3 regions of the Planococcus liqunii genome follow, and region 1 is predicted to be linked to each of the others. Evidence: riboswitches for the same ligand, from Rfam matches in the RefSeq annotation. Region 1 holds a riboswitch; each other region holds the start of a gene.
The links. A riboswitch is a leader RNA that binds a small molecule or an ion and turns the genes downstream of it on or off. The one in region 1 is predicted to bind lysine.
Positions count from the first base shown of each region.

Region 2: it holds a riboswitch for lysine, as region 1 does, so the genes downstream of both, QWY22_RS07575 (aspartate kinase) here and QWY22_RS06330 (Na+/H+ antiporter NhaC family protein) in region 1, are expected to answer to the same signal.
Region 3: it holds a riboswitch for lysine, as region 1 does, so the genes downstream of both, dapA (4-hydroxy-tetrahydrodipicolinate synthase) here and QWY22_RS06330 (Na+/H+ antiporter NhaC family protein) in region 1, are expected to answer to the same signal.

Region 1 is NZ_CP129238.1:1,264,211-1,267,490, forward strand. Features, by position in the region: gene QWY22_RS06325 (bifunctional metallophosphatase/5'-nucleotidase) at 1-1,184, shown strand, start outside; lysine riboswitch at 1,255-1,437, shown strand; gene QWY22_RS06330 (Na+/H+ antiporter NhaC family protein) at 1,549-3,126, shown strand.
Region 2 is NZ_CP129238.1:1,496,993-1,500,272, forward strand. Features, by position in the region: gene uvrC (excinuclease ABC subunit UvrC) at 31-1,827, shown strand; lysine riboswitch at 1,865-2,040, shown strand; gene QWY22_RS07575 (aspartate kinase) at 2,166-3,280, shown strand, end outside.
Region 3 is NZ_CP129238.1:3,535,382-3,538,661, reverse strand. Features, by position in the region: gene QWY22_RS17475 (STAS domain-containing protein) at 1-515, shown strand, start outside; gene dapA (4-hydroxy-tetrahydrodipicolinate synthase) at 580-1,461, opposite strand; lysine riboswitch at 1,586-1,765, opposite strand; gene QWY22_RS17465 (class I SAM-dependent methyltransferase) at 1,874-2,476, shown strand; gene ypfJ (KPN_02809 family neutral zinc metallopeptidase) at 2,546-3,280, shown strand, end outside.

The sequences.
Region 1 (3,280 bases):
ATCCTTACACGGAAGGAACAGCCGGAAAAGGCAATGTGGAATTGCTGAATGATGCCGAGTACGATGCGGTAACCATCGGCAATAATGAGGGCATTACGCTGTCCAAAGAAGAATTGGACGAATTATATGTACAAGCTGATTTTGACGTGATTGTCGCTAATTTGCATGAGCCGAACGGCGACCGTCCCGAATGGGCAAAACCGCACCGGCTGATCGAAACAAAAAGCGGGTATACCATTGGTCTCGTCGGCGCTACGGCCGAATTCACCCCGTTCTATAAACGCCTCGGCTGGACGATTTCAGACGCTAAAAACGCCATTATAGAGGCTGTAGAGGCTATTAAAGGAGAGGCAGACCTGATTATCTGCCTATCGCATTTGGGCGTCAAGGAAGACGAATATTTAGCGGAATTATGCCCGGACATTGACGTGATTCTAGGAGCCCATACACACCATATTTTTCATGAAGGAAAATTAATCGGCAATACTTTGCTCGGTGCCGCTGGAAAATTTGGCATGTACATTGGCCATGTCACCATCGAGCCCTTTCTCCAGGAGAAAAAAGCGCAATTGATTGAAACCGCGACGCTGCAAAACAGCGACGACACATTCAACGAGCTGCTGATTGAACAAGGCAAAGCGCAATTGGATGAGCCGATTTTTTATAATGAGAAAGAGTTGAAGGCGGAATGGTTCAAAGACTCCGCACTTGCTGAATTGTTTGGCGAAGCCTTGCTGGAATTTTCAGGTGCTCCTTGTGCGTTATTTAATGCCGGGTTGTTTATGGAAGACATGCCGATCGGAAAAGCAACCCGCTACGACTTCCATAAAATGCTGCCGCATCCGATTAATCCGTGTTTGATCGAGCTGACCGGGGCAGAGCTGAAAGAAATTTATATGCAGTCCTTAAATGCAGAGTGGCCGCATATTGAATTGAAAGGGATGGGGTTCCGGGGAGCAGTGGTCGGCAAAATGATCCGGGTGGGCCTGGAGTTGAGAAATCATCAGCTGTTTGTCGGCGGAAAACCGGCAGCCCACGACGAAACCTTCGAACTGATTACATTGGATATGTTTACGTTCGGCTACTTTTTCCCATCGCTGAAGCGCGCTCCGAAAAAGTATTTTATGCCCGAATTCCTGCGGGACGTTTTCAGCCAGTATTTCCGGAGCAAAGCCATCCGTTGAAAGAAAATTCGCACTTAATATACATTTGATTTTGTAAATTGTATGGGCTATGCTTACTATGAAATAAATATTGATGGGTAGAGGCTGCAAAACTTATAAGTACGATGTGCGAGTGTGACAACGTTGAACACATCCAAAAGGAAGTTTTGCCGAAGTTCTTTTTTTGCTGTCACTGAAAAAAGAGCTGGGGGTATTCTGAACAAGAATGCCACTGTCGTTTATGTTTTAACATAGGCGAAGAGCTACAGGGTTGTTTGGTGTTTGAACGCACAGACGAATTGTAGAGGGCTGACTGTATCCATTGGGAGACAGTGAGTTCTTTTTTCTTTCTCTTCCATTCTAAAAAACAGGAGGAATCTGTAACATGGAAAACACTTTTTTTTCGATCTTGCCGCCAATCATTGCGATTGTCATGGTGCTGCTGACTCGCCGCGTGCTTTTATCGCTCGGCGCGGGAATTGTGGCGGGTGCTTTGATTTTAACATCGTTTGCGCCGCTGGAAGCATTGCGGGAAGTTTATAATTCATTTGCCATTACGTTCTGGGACGAAGGCTTTAACGCTTATAACGTCTTCATCATTCTGTTCCTGCTCTTGCTCGGAATCATCACTGCGTTCGTCAGTTTGTCCGGCGGAAGCCATGCTTTTGCAGAGTGGGCAGCTACACGCATCAAGAGCCGCCGAGGCGCTAAAATTCTTACAGTAATGCTTGGCATGGTTATATTTATCGATGATTACTTTAATGCCTTGGCAGTTGGACAAGTGGCGCGTCCAATTACGGACCGCTATAAAGTATCCCGTGCTAAACTGGCATACTTCATCGATTCTACCGCTGCACCGGTCTGTGTCATTTCACCGGTATCCAGCTGGGGAGCAGCAATTATCGGGATTGTAGCAACAATTTTAGCGGGCCAAAGCTATGTACAGATGTCTGCTCTCCAAGCTTTCGTATGGATGGCGCCGATGAACTTTTACGTCATAGCCACCTTGGCCATTGTCTTTTTCATTGCCATTCGCGACGTGGATTTTGGTGCGATGAGAAAACACGAAATCCGTGCCATCGAAACAGGTGAATTATATGATGCCAATAAAACAATTCCAGGTGAAATGAAGGAAGATTTCCCGACGCATTCCCATGGCCATGTCATGGATTTATTGCTGCCAATCATCTTGCTGATTGCCGGAACTGTCGGTTCTATGCTGTACACAGGTTACCAGAATGCTGGACAAATTTTTGATATCTGGTTAATTTTCGAAAACACCGACGTACCAACTTCCTTACTGGTAGGAGGGCTGCTCGGAGCGGTTTCTTCTATTCTGTTGTACGTGAGACAATTTAAAAAGAACAAAACGGCCAATGCGACATGGATGTTTAAAGGGATTGCTGAAGGCATTAAGTCCATGTCCGGAGCGGTGTTCATTTTAATCTTTGCCTGGTCGTTGAGCTACTTGATCGATGCCCTTCAAACCGGCTTGTATTTGGCAGACCTTGTCACTGCATGGAACTTGCCGACAGCAGTTTTGCCGGTATTGTTATATGTACTTGCAGGGTTTATGGCATTTTCAACAGGAACTTCATGGGGGTCGTTCGGAATATTGCTTCCGATCGCAGGAAATATTATGGCTCAGGCGGCGCCTGAACTTTTGTTGCCGGCATTGGCAGCAGTATTGGCAGGAGCCGTATTCGGCGACCATTGCTCACCTATTTCGGATACCACGATTTTGTCGTCGACGGGAGCGGGGAGCAACCATATGGATCACGTCTTAACGCAATTGCCTTATGCATTGACCGCTGCTGCGATTGGCGCGGTAGGGTATATTGTCATAGGGTTTACCGGTTCGCTTTGGCTGGCACTAGCATCCGTTATTGTTATTTTAGTGATATTGTTTGTAATCTGGTCTAAGCAGGGTTCTTTAGTTGGAAAACAAGTAAATACTCAATAATAAAAAAGCAGAGATTTAAAATCTCTGCTTTTTTATTATTATTTTAATAGTTTTCTTTTGGAATCTTTTAATTTGTCTTTACTTTAATTGCCCTCATAGTTATACTATTTTTAGATTATCAAATAATCTGAAAATAAACAAACTTCCTATTTTT
Region 2 (3,280 bases), 230 kb from region 1:
GGTGGCCCGGTTTTTTAATAGGGTGAGACTATGGCAAACGAACTGATTCAACATAAATTAGCAATCCTTCCCGACCAGCCCGGCTGTTATCTAATGAAAGACCGCCAAAATACGATTATCTATGTCGGCAAGGCAAAGGTGCTGAAAAACCGCGTGCGGTCGTATTTTACGGGAAGCCATGACGCCAAAACGCAGCGGTTGGTAGGGGAAATCGTGGATTTTGAATATATCGTCACCAATTCCGAAAAAGAAGCATTGATTTTGGAATTGAATTTGATCAAAAAGCATGATCCGAAATACAATATCATGCTGAAAGACGACAAAACCTATCCGTACTTGAAAATTACGGGTGAGCGCCATCCGAAGTTGATCATTACGCGCCAAGTTAAGCGCGATAAAGGCAAATACTTCGGACCTTATCCAAATGCCTACGCGGCAAGTGAAACGAAGAAATTGCTCGACCGGCTGTATCCGCTCCGGAAATGCCACACGATGCCGGACCGCGCCTGCCTTTATTACCATATGGGGCAGTGCCTGGCGCCGTGCATCAAACCGGTGGAAAAGGAAACATACCAGGAAATGATCGACGGCATTACGAAATTCCTGAACGGCGGATTCCGGGAAGTGAAAGAGCAGCTCGTCGAAAAAATGTCTGAGGCTTCCGAAAACCTGGAGTTTGAGCGGGCGAAGGAATACCGCGACCAAATCTCGCATATTGAAACGGTTATGGAAAAACAGAAAATGGCGATGAACGATTTTACCAACCGCGATGTATTTGCCTATGCAGTCGACAAAGGCTGGATGTGCGTGCAGGTGTTTTTCGTGCGCCAAGGCAAACTGATCGAACGGGACGTTTCGCTGTTTCCGCTGTACCGCGACCCGCAGGACGAATTCATGACGTACCTCGGGCAATTCTACGAGCAGTCGCACCATATGAAACCGAACGAAGTGCTGGTGCCGGAAGGCGTCGATGCGGACCTGGTGCGCGAATGGCTTGATATCCGGGTGCTGGTGCCGCAGCGCGGCAAGAAAAAAGACTTGGTGGAACTGGCGAAGAAAAATGCCGACATTGCCATCAAGGAAAAGTTCGGGCTGTTGGAGCGCCAAGAAGAGCGGACGGTCGGAGCTTGCTTGGAGCTTGGCGAAGCGATGAATATCGCCACTCCACTCCGCATTGAAGCATTCGATAACTCGCATATTCAGGGAGCCGACGCCGTATCCGCGATGATCACATTTATCGACGGCAAGCCATCGAAAAAAGACTACCGCAAATACAAAACCCGCAATGCGTCAAAACCGGATGATTATGCCGCTATGCGGGAAGTGATTCGGCGCCGCTATTCGCGTGTGTTGAAAGACGGCCTGCCTTTGCCGGATTTGATTGTCATTGACGGCGGGAAAGGGCAAATGGAGTCCGCACGTGAAATCTTGGAAGACGAACTGGGCTTGTCGATTCCGATCGCCGGCCTGGCAAAAGACGCCAAGCACCAGACGTCCCAGCTGCTTTACGGAGATCCGATTGAAGTGGTGCCGCTGAAGCGTACGAGTGAAGCGTTTTATCTATTGCAGCGCATCCAGGACGAAGTTCACCGGTTCGTCATCACGTTCCACCGCCAGCTGCGCGGGAAGAATTCGATCCAGTCGGCCCTCGATAACTTGGAAGGCGTCGGGCCAAAACGCAAACAGCAGCTGCTGAAGCATTTCGGTTCCGTCAAGAAAATCAAAGAAGCGACAGTAGATGAGTTGAAGGAAGCGGGCATGCCGCTAAGCCTTGCGACATCCATCCAGCAGCATTTTGCCCAGCAGGCATTGCCAAGCGAGCAATAACATGCTATCGTAAAAACATAATTGAATCACTTGGAAAAGTGATGATAGAGGCGCGAACGTCAATAGTATCCATTCGGAGATTTGCAAAATCTGTGAGGTTTGGAAAAAGGGGCGGTCGCCGAAGTGTGCGGAGTGGTTGCAAACCCGTGTGCTGGTTCGGCATTTAAGAAGTGCCGGGCTGTCAGAGTCAATCTCTGGAGGGCTATCTCACATGGACGTTTTTCGTATTCGTACATGATAAAAGAGGTAGTTTGCTGCAGGCGCAGCGAGCTGCCTTTTTTTATTGCCAAACTTGGCATGCTGAGAGCCACATCTTAAAAATGTGGGAGTGAATGGACATGAAAACAGTCGTAATGAAATTTGGCGGGACTTCTGTGGCAACACCGGAAAAAATCATCGGTGTCGCCAAACGGGCAATCCGGGAAAAAGAAAAAGGCCATCGGGTCGTGATTGTTGTGTCCGCAATGGGCAAAACGACTGATACACTGCTAGCATTGGCAGGAGAGATATCAGCGGAGCCGTCAAAACGGGAAATGGACATGCTGCTCGCTACTGGCGAACAAGTGACCATTTCACTGTTGGCGATGGCGTTTAAATCGTTGGGCCATGAAGCGCTGTCGTTTACCGGCTGGCAAGCAGGCATTGAAACGGAATCTGTTCCGCGCAACGCCCGCATTGAAACCATCCACACCGAGCGGCTGGAACGGGTGCTTGATAACGGCTATATTTGTGTGGTTGCCGGATTCCAGGGAGTGGACCGGATCGGCAACATTACGACGCTTGGCCGCGGCGGTTCTGATACGACTGCTGTGGCGCTCGCTGCCGCACTTGGTGCAGACAAATGCGAGATTTATACCGATGTGGACGGTGTGTACACGTCCGATCCGCGTTCCGTGACCGGCGCACGCAAACTTGAGCAGATCTCGTATGACGAAATGCTTGAACTTGCCAATCTGGGTGCAGGCGTCCTGCATCCGCGTGCTGTAGAATTTGCGAAAAACAATAAAGTCCCGTTATCCGTCCGAGCCAGCTATTCGGACGAACCGGGCACAATCATACAAGAGGTGATCACTGTGGAGAAAAACTTAATCGTTCGCGGCGTTGCATTTGAACCGGGCATTGCACGGGTAACCGTTTCGTATAAAAAACCGTTCAATGGTTCACTGGCCAATATTTTTACGAAGCTGGCCGAACACCACATTGATGTGGACATCATTGTGCAAAGCATCACGGACGAATTTCCGCCGTCGGTGTCTTTCTCCATCAAAGAAGAAAGCCTCGAAGAAACAAAACGCGTACTGAACGAATTCCAGGAAGACATCCGCTTCTCAGCGGCGAATTACGAAGTCGGCTTATCAAAAGTTTCCATTGTCGGTTCCGGCATGGTTTCCAATCCTGGCGTGGCGGCGCAAATGTTCGACATTCTCCGAGTCCAGGGCATTCCAGTCAAAAT
Region 3 (3,280 bases), 1.7 Mb from region 1:
TTAAAACAGAAGCCCTGCATAGAAAGATGCCATTGGAAATCCTGTTTGAGGTGATGGAGTTTTTCCATTCCCTGCTGGACCATGCTGCCCATTCTTACAGTTCAACGTATATCAACAGCTATCAGAAGAATTTGGCAGTTGCCCGGCAAGAATTCCTGGAGTTGTCATCACCGGTTGTCCCGGTGAATGACCAAATTGCCATTTTGCCGATTGTTGGAGCCATTGAAGTGGACCGCGCACAGCACATTCTCGAAAAAACCCTGCTTGCTGTTGGCCGCCTGCAGGTTTCCGTGCTCATCATCGACTTGTCGGGTGTCGTTAAAGTCGATTCAATGGTTGCCGAGCAAATCATCAAGCTAACGCAATCCTTGAACCTGATCGGCGTCAAAGCCGTCTTGACCGGCATCCGCCCGGAAATCGCCCAAACCATGGTCCAGCTCGGAATCGACGTCAATCAGCTGGCGCTGGGTGGAAGCTTGAAACAGGCATTTAAAAAACTGACTGAAATGAAGTAAGAGAAAAACCGCTGAAGCGTTGGCTTCAGCGGTTTTCTGCTTATTCTTCATTTATTGAATCCAATTAGGAATTGACTCTGCCAGACGACAATACCTGACGCAATGTCAGAGTTTCAGATTCGTTCAATGGAATCATCGGCAAGCGGACGTTGCCGACTTCTACGCCTGACAAATTCAAGGCAGTTTTTACCGGCACCGGGTTTGGTGCAGCAAACAGGGCATTCATGACCGGCAGAAGCCTGCGGTGTGCTGCTGCAGCCGCTGTATTGTTGCCGTTTCGGAAGTTCGTGATCATGTCTTTCATTTCGTTTCCGATGATATGCGCCGCGACTGAGACGATGCCGTTGCCTCCAATCGAAAGAATCGGCAAGGTCAAGCTGTCGTCTCCGCTGTAAAGCGTGAAGGAATCGTCGGTGCGTTCAATGATTTCAGCCGCGGCGTCCAAGTTGCCGCTCGCTTCTTTGATGGAGACGATGTTGTCAATTTGCGACAAGCGGACAACGGTATCTACGGACAAGTTGACGACGCTGCGCCCCGGGATGTTGTATAGCATGATCGGCAGGCGTGTTGATGCGGCAATGGCCCGGAAATGCTGGAACATGCCTTCCTGTGAAGGTTTATTGTAATACGGCGTTACCAGCATAATGGCGTCGACGCCGACGTCTTCCGCTTGTTTGGTCAGGGAGATGGATGCGCGCGTGTTGTTTGATCCGGTTCCGGCAATGATGGGAATGCGCCCTTTGGCTGTTTCCACGACGAATTTGAACAGCTGCACTTTTTCTTCCGTCGAAAGAGTCGGCGATTCACCGGTTGTGCCGGCCACCACCAGCCCATCTGATCCGTTGGCGATCAAATGCTCCACTAAGTTTTTAGTTGCTGGAAAGTCGATTTCCCCGTTTGCATCAAATGGCGTCACCATTGCTGTAATAATTTGGCCGAAATTCATAATACCACCCTTTTCTCATTTTTTTTAGAATCAGAGGTGATGGACCAGCCGCATGTAAAATAAAAAAGCAGCAACGAAGGCATCGTTGCTGCGTATAGAAACAATGTTCATCCATCGTTTCTGTGCGTCAGATAGCCCTCCATATAGTTTCCTATATGACAGTCCTACATTTGTTTAATGCAGAACCAGCGGAATCGACCATGAGTGCCTCACCGCTTCGGCAAATCCCCCTTTCCAGGAACGTCACAGGATCTCATTACTCCTCGGTTCGTGTACTGATGGTTTTTGCGCCTCTATCCTCACTCCGTGTTTACAGGAGCAAGAAAATATTGAATTAGCTAAACTTTATCAAATTCCCTTTCCAAATGCAAGGGAAGGGCGTACTATTTTTACTGAAATGGAGGGAAGCACTGTGAATGAGCAGCAACGCGATGAACGATTGAACATCCGCACCGCGAAGAGCCAAGCAGGCTTTCCGGGTTCGCTGCACCACAACCGCTACGAGCCCACGCCGTATGCGCTGCTGGACATTCTGTTCGGCGAATACAGACTGGCGCCTGAAGACCGGCTCGTAGATTTTGGCTGCGGCAAAGGCCGGCTGAATTTCTATGTACATCACCGCTTTGATGTGGAGTCGGCCGGCGTCGAGATGGATGAAGCCTTTTACGAAGAAGCATTGGAAAACCGTGCACATTATGAGAAGAAGTACAGACAGGCCAAAGGGAAGATTGATTTTTGCTGCTGCCTGGCACAGGATTATGGCGTTGCGCCGGGAGACAACCGGTTTTATTTCTTTAATCCGTTTTCGATCCAGATTTTTATGTCTACTGTCAACAATATTTTAAATTCGGTGGAAGAGGCGCCGCGCCAGGTCGAGTTGATCCTGTTTTTTCCGTCGGAGGATTACGTAGACTATTTGGAACACCGGACGCTGTTTGAACAGACGGCGGAAATCCCGCTTCCGGGCATGGAGCGCGACCTCCGCGAACGCTTCCTGATTTACCGGCTTCCGTGAAGTGGATTAGAACTTGCGCTAATTGGGGTATAAGCTTAAGAAAAGTGTATTTGCGAGGAGCGAATTTTTATGAAGTGGAGAGGCAGGCAAGGCAGCAGAAACGTCGAAGACCGGAGAGGGTCTGGAGGCGGCGGAGGGAAACTGGTAGCAGGCGGCGGCATCGGCGGTTTGCTTATTGTCCTTTTGTTTGCGTTTCTTGGAGGCGACCCGGGCATTCTGCTGGATGGCGCCGGTTCTGGCACGCAGTCGAATGAACCTTACGTAGAAACCGAGCAGGAGCAGGAACTGGCCGATTTTGTATCGGTGGTGCTGGCGGATACGGAATATGTCTGGGCAGAAGTTTTTGCGAAGCAGGGCATGGAGTATGCCGAACCGACATTGGTCCTTTTTAATGGCAGCGTGGAATCTGCTTGTGGAACCGCAGGGGCGGCAGTCGGTCCGTTCTATTGTCCAGGTGACCAAAAGCTCTACATCGACTTAAGTTTCTACGATGAATTACAGCAGCAGTTCCAGGCGCCGGGCGATTTTGCAATGGCCTATGTCATTGCCCATGAAGTCGGGCACCACGTACAGAATTTACTGGGTGTTATGGAACAAGTCCAGCCGCTGCGGAACCAGCTGAGCGAAGAGGAATACAATAAACTGCAGGTTAAGCTTGAATTGCAGGCTGATTACTACGCCGGTGTCTGGGCGCACCATGCACAGGGCATGGACCTTCTGGAAGAAGGGGACCTGGAAGAAGCCTTGACGGCAGCAAGTGCTGTCGGGGATGACACCATCCAGAAACGCTCGCGCGGTTATGCG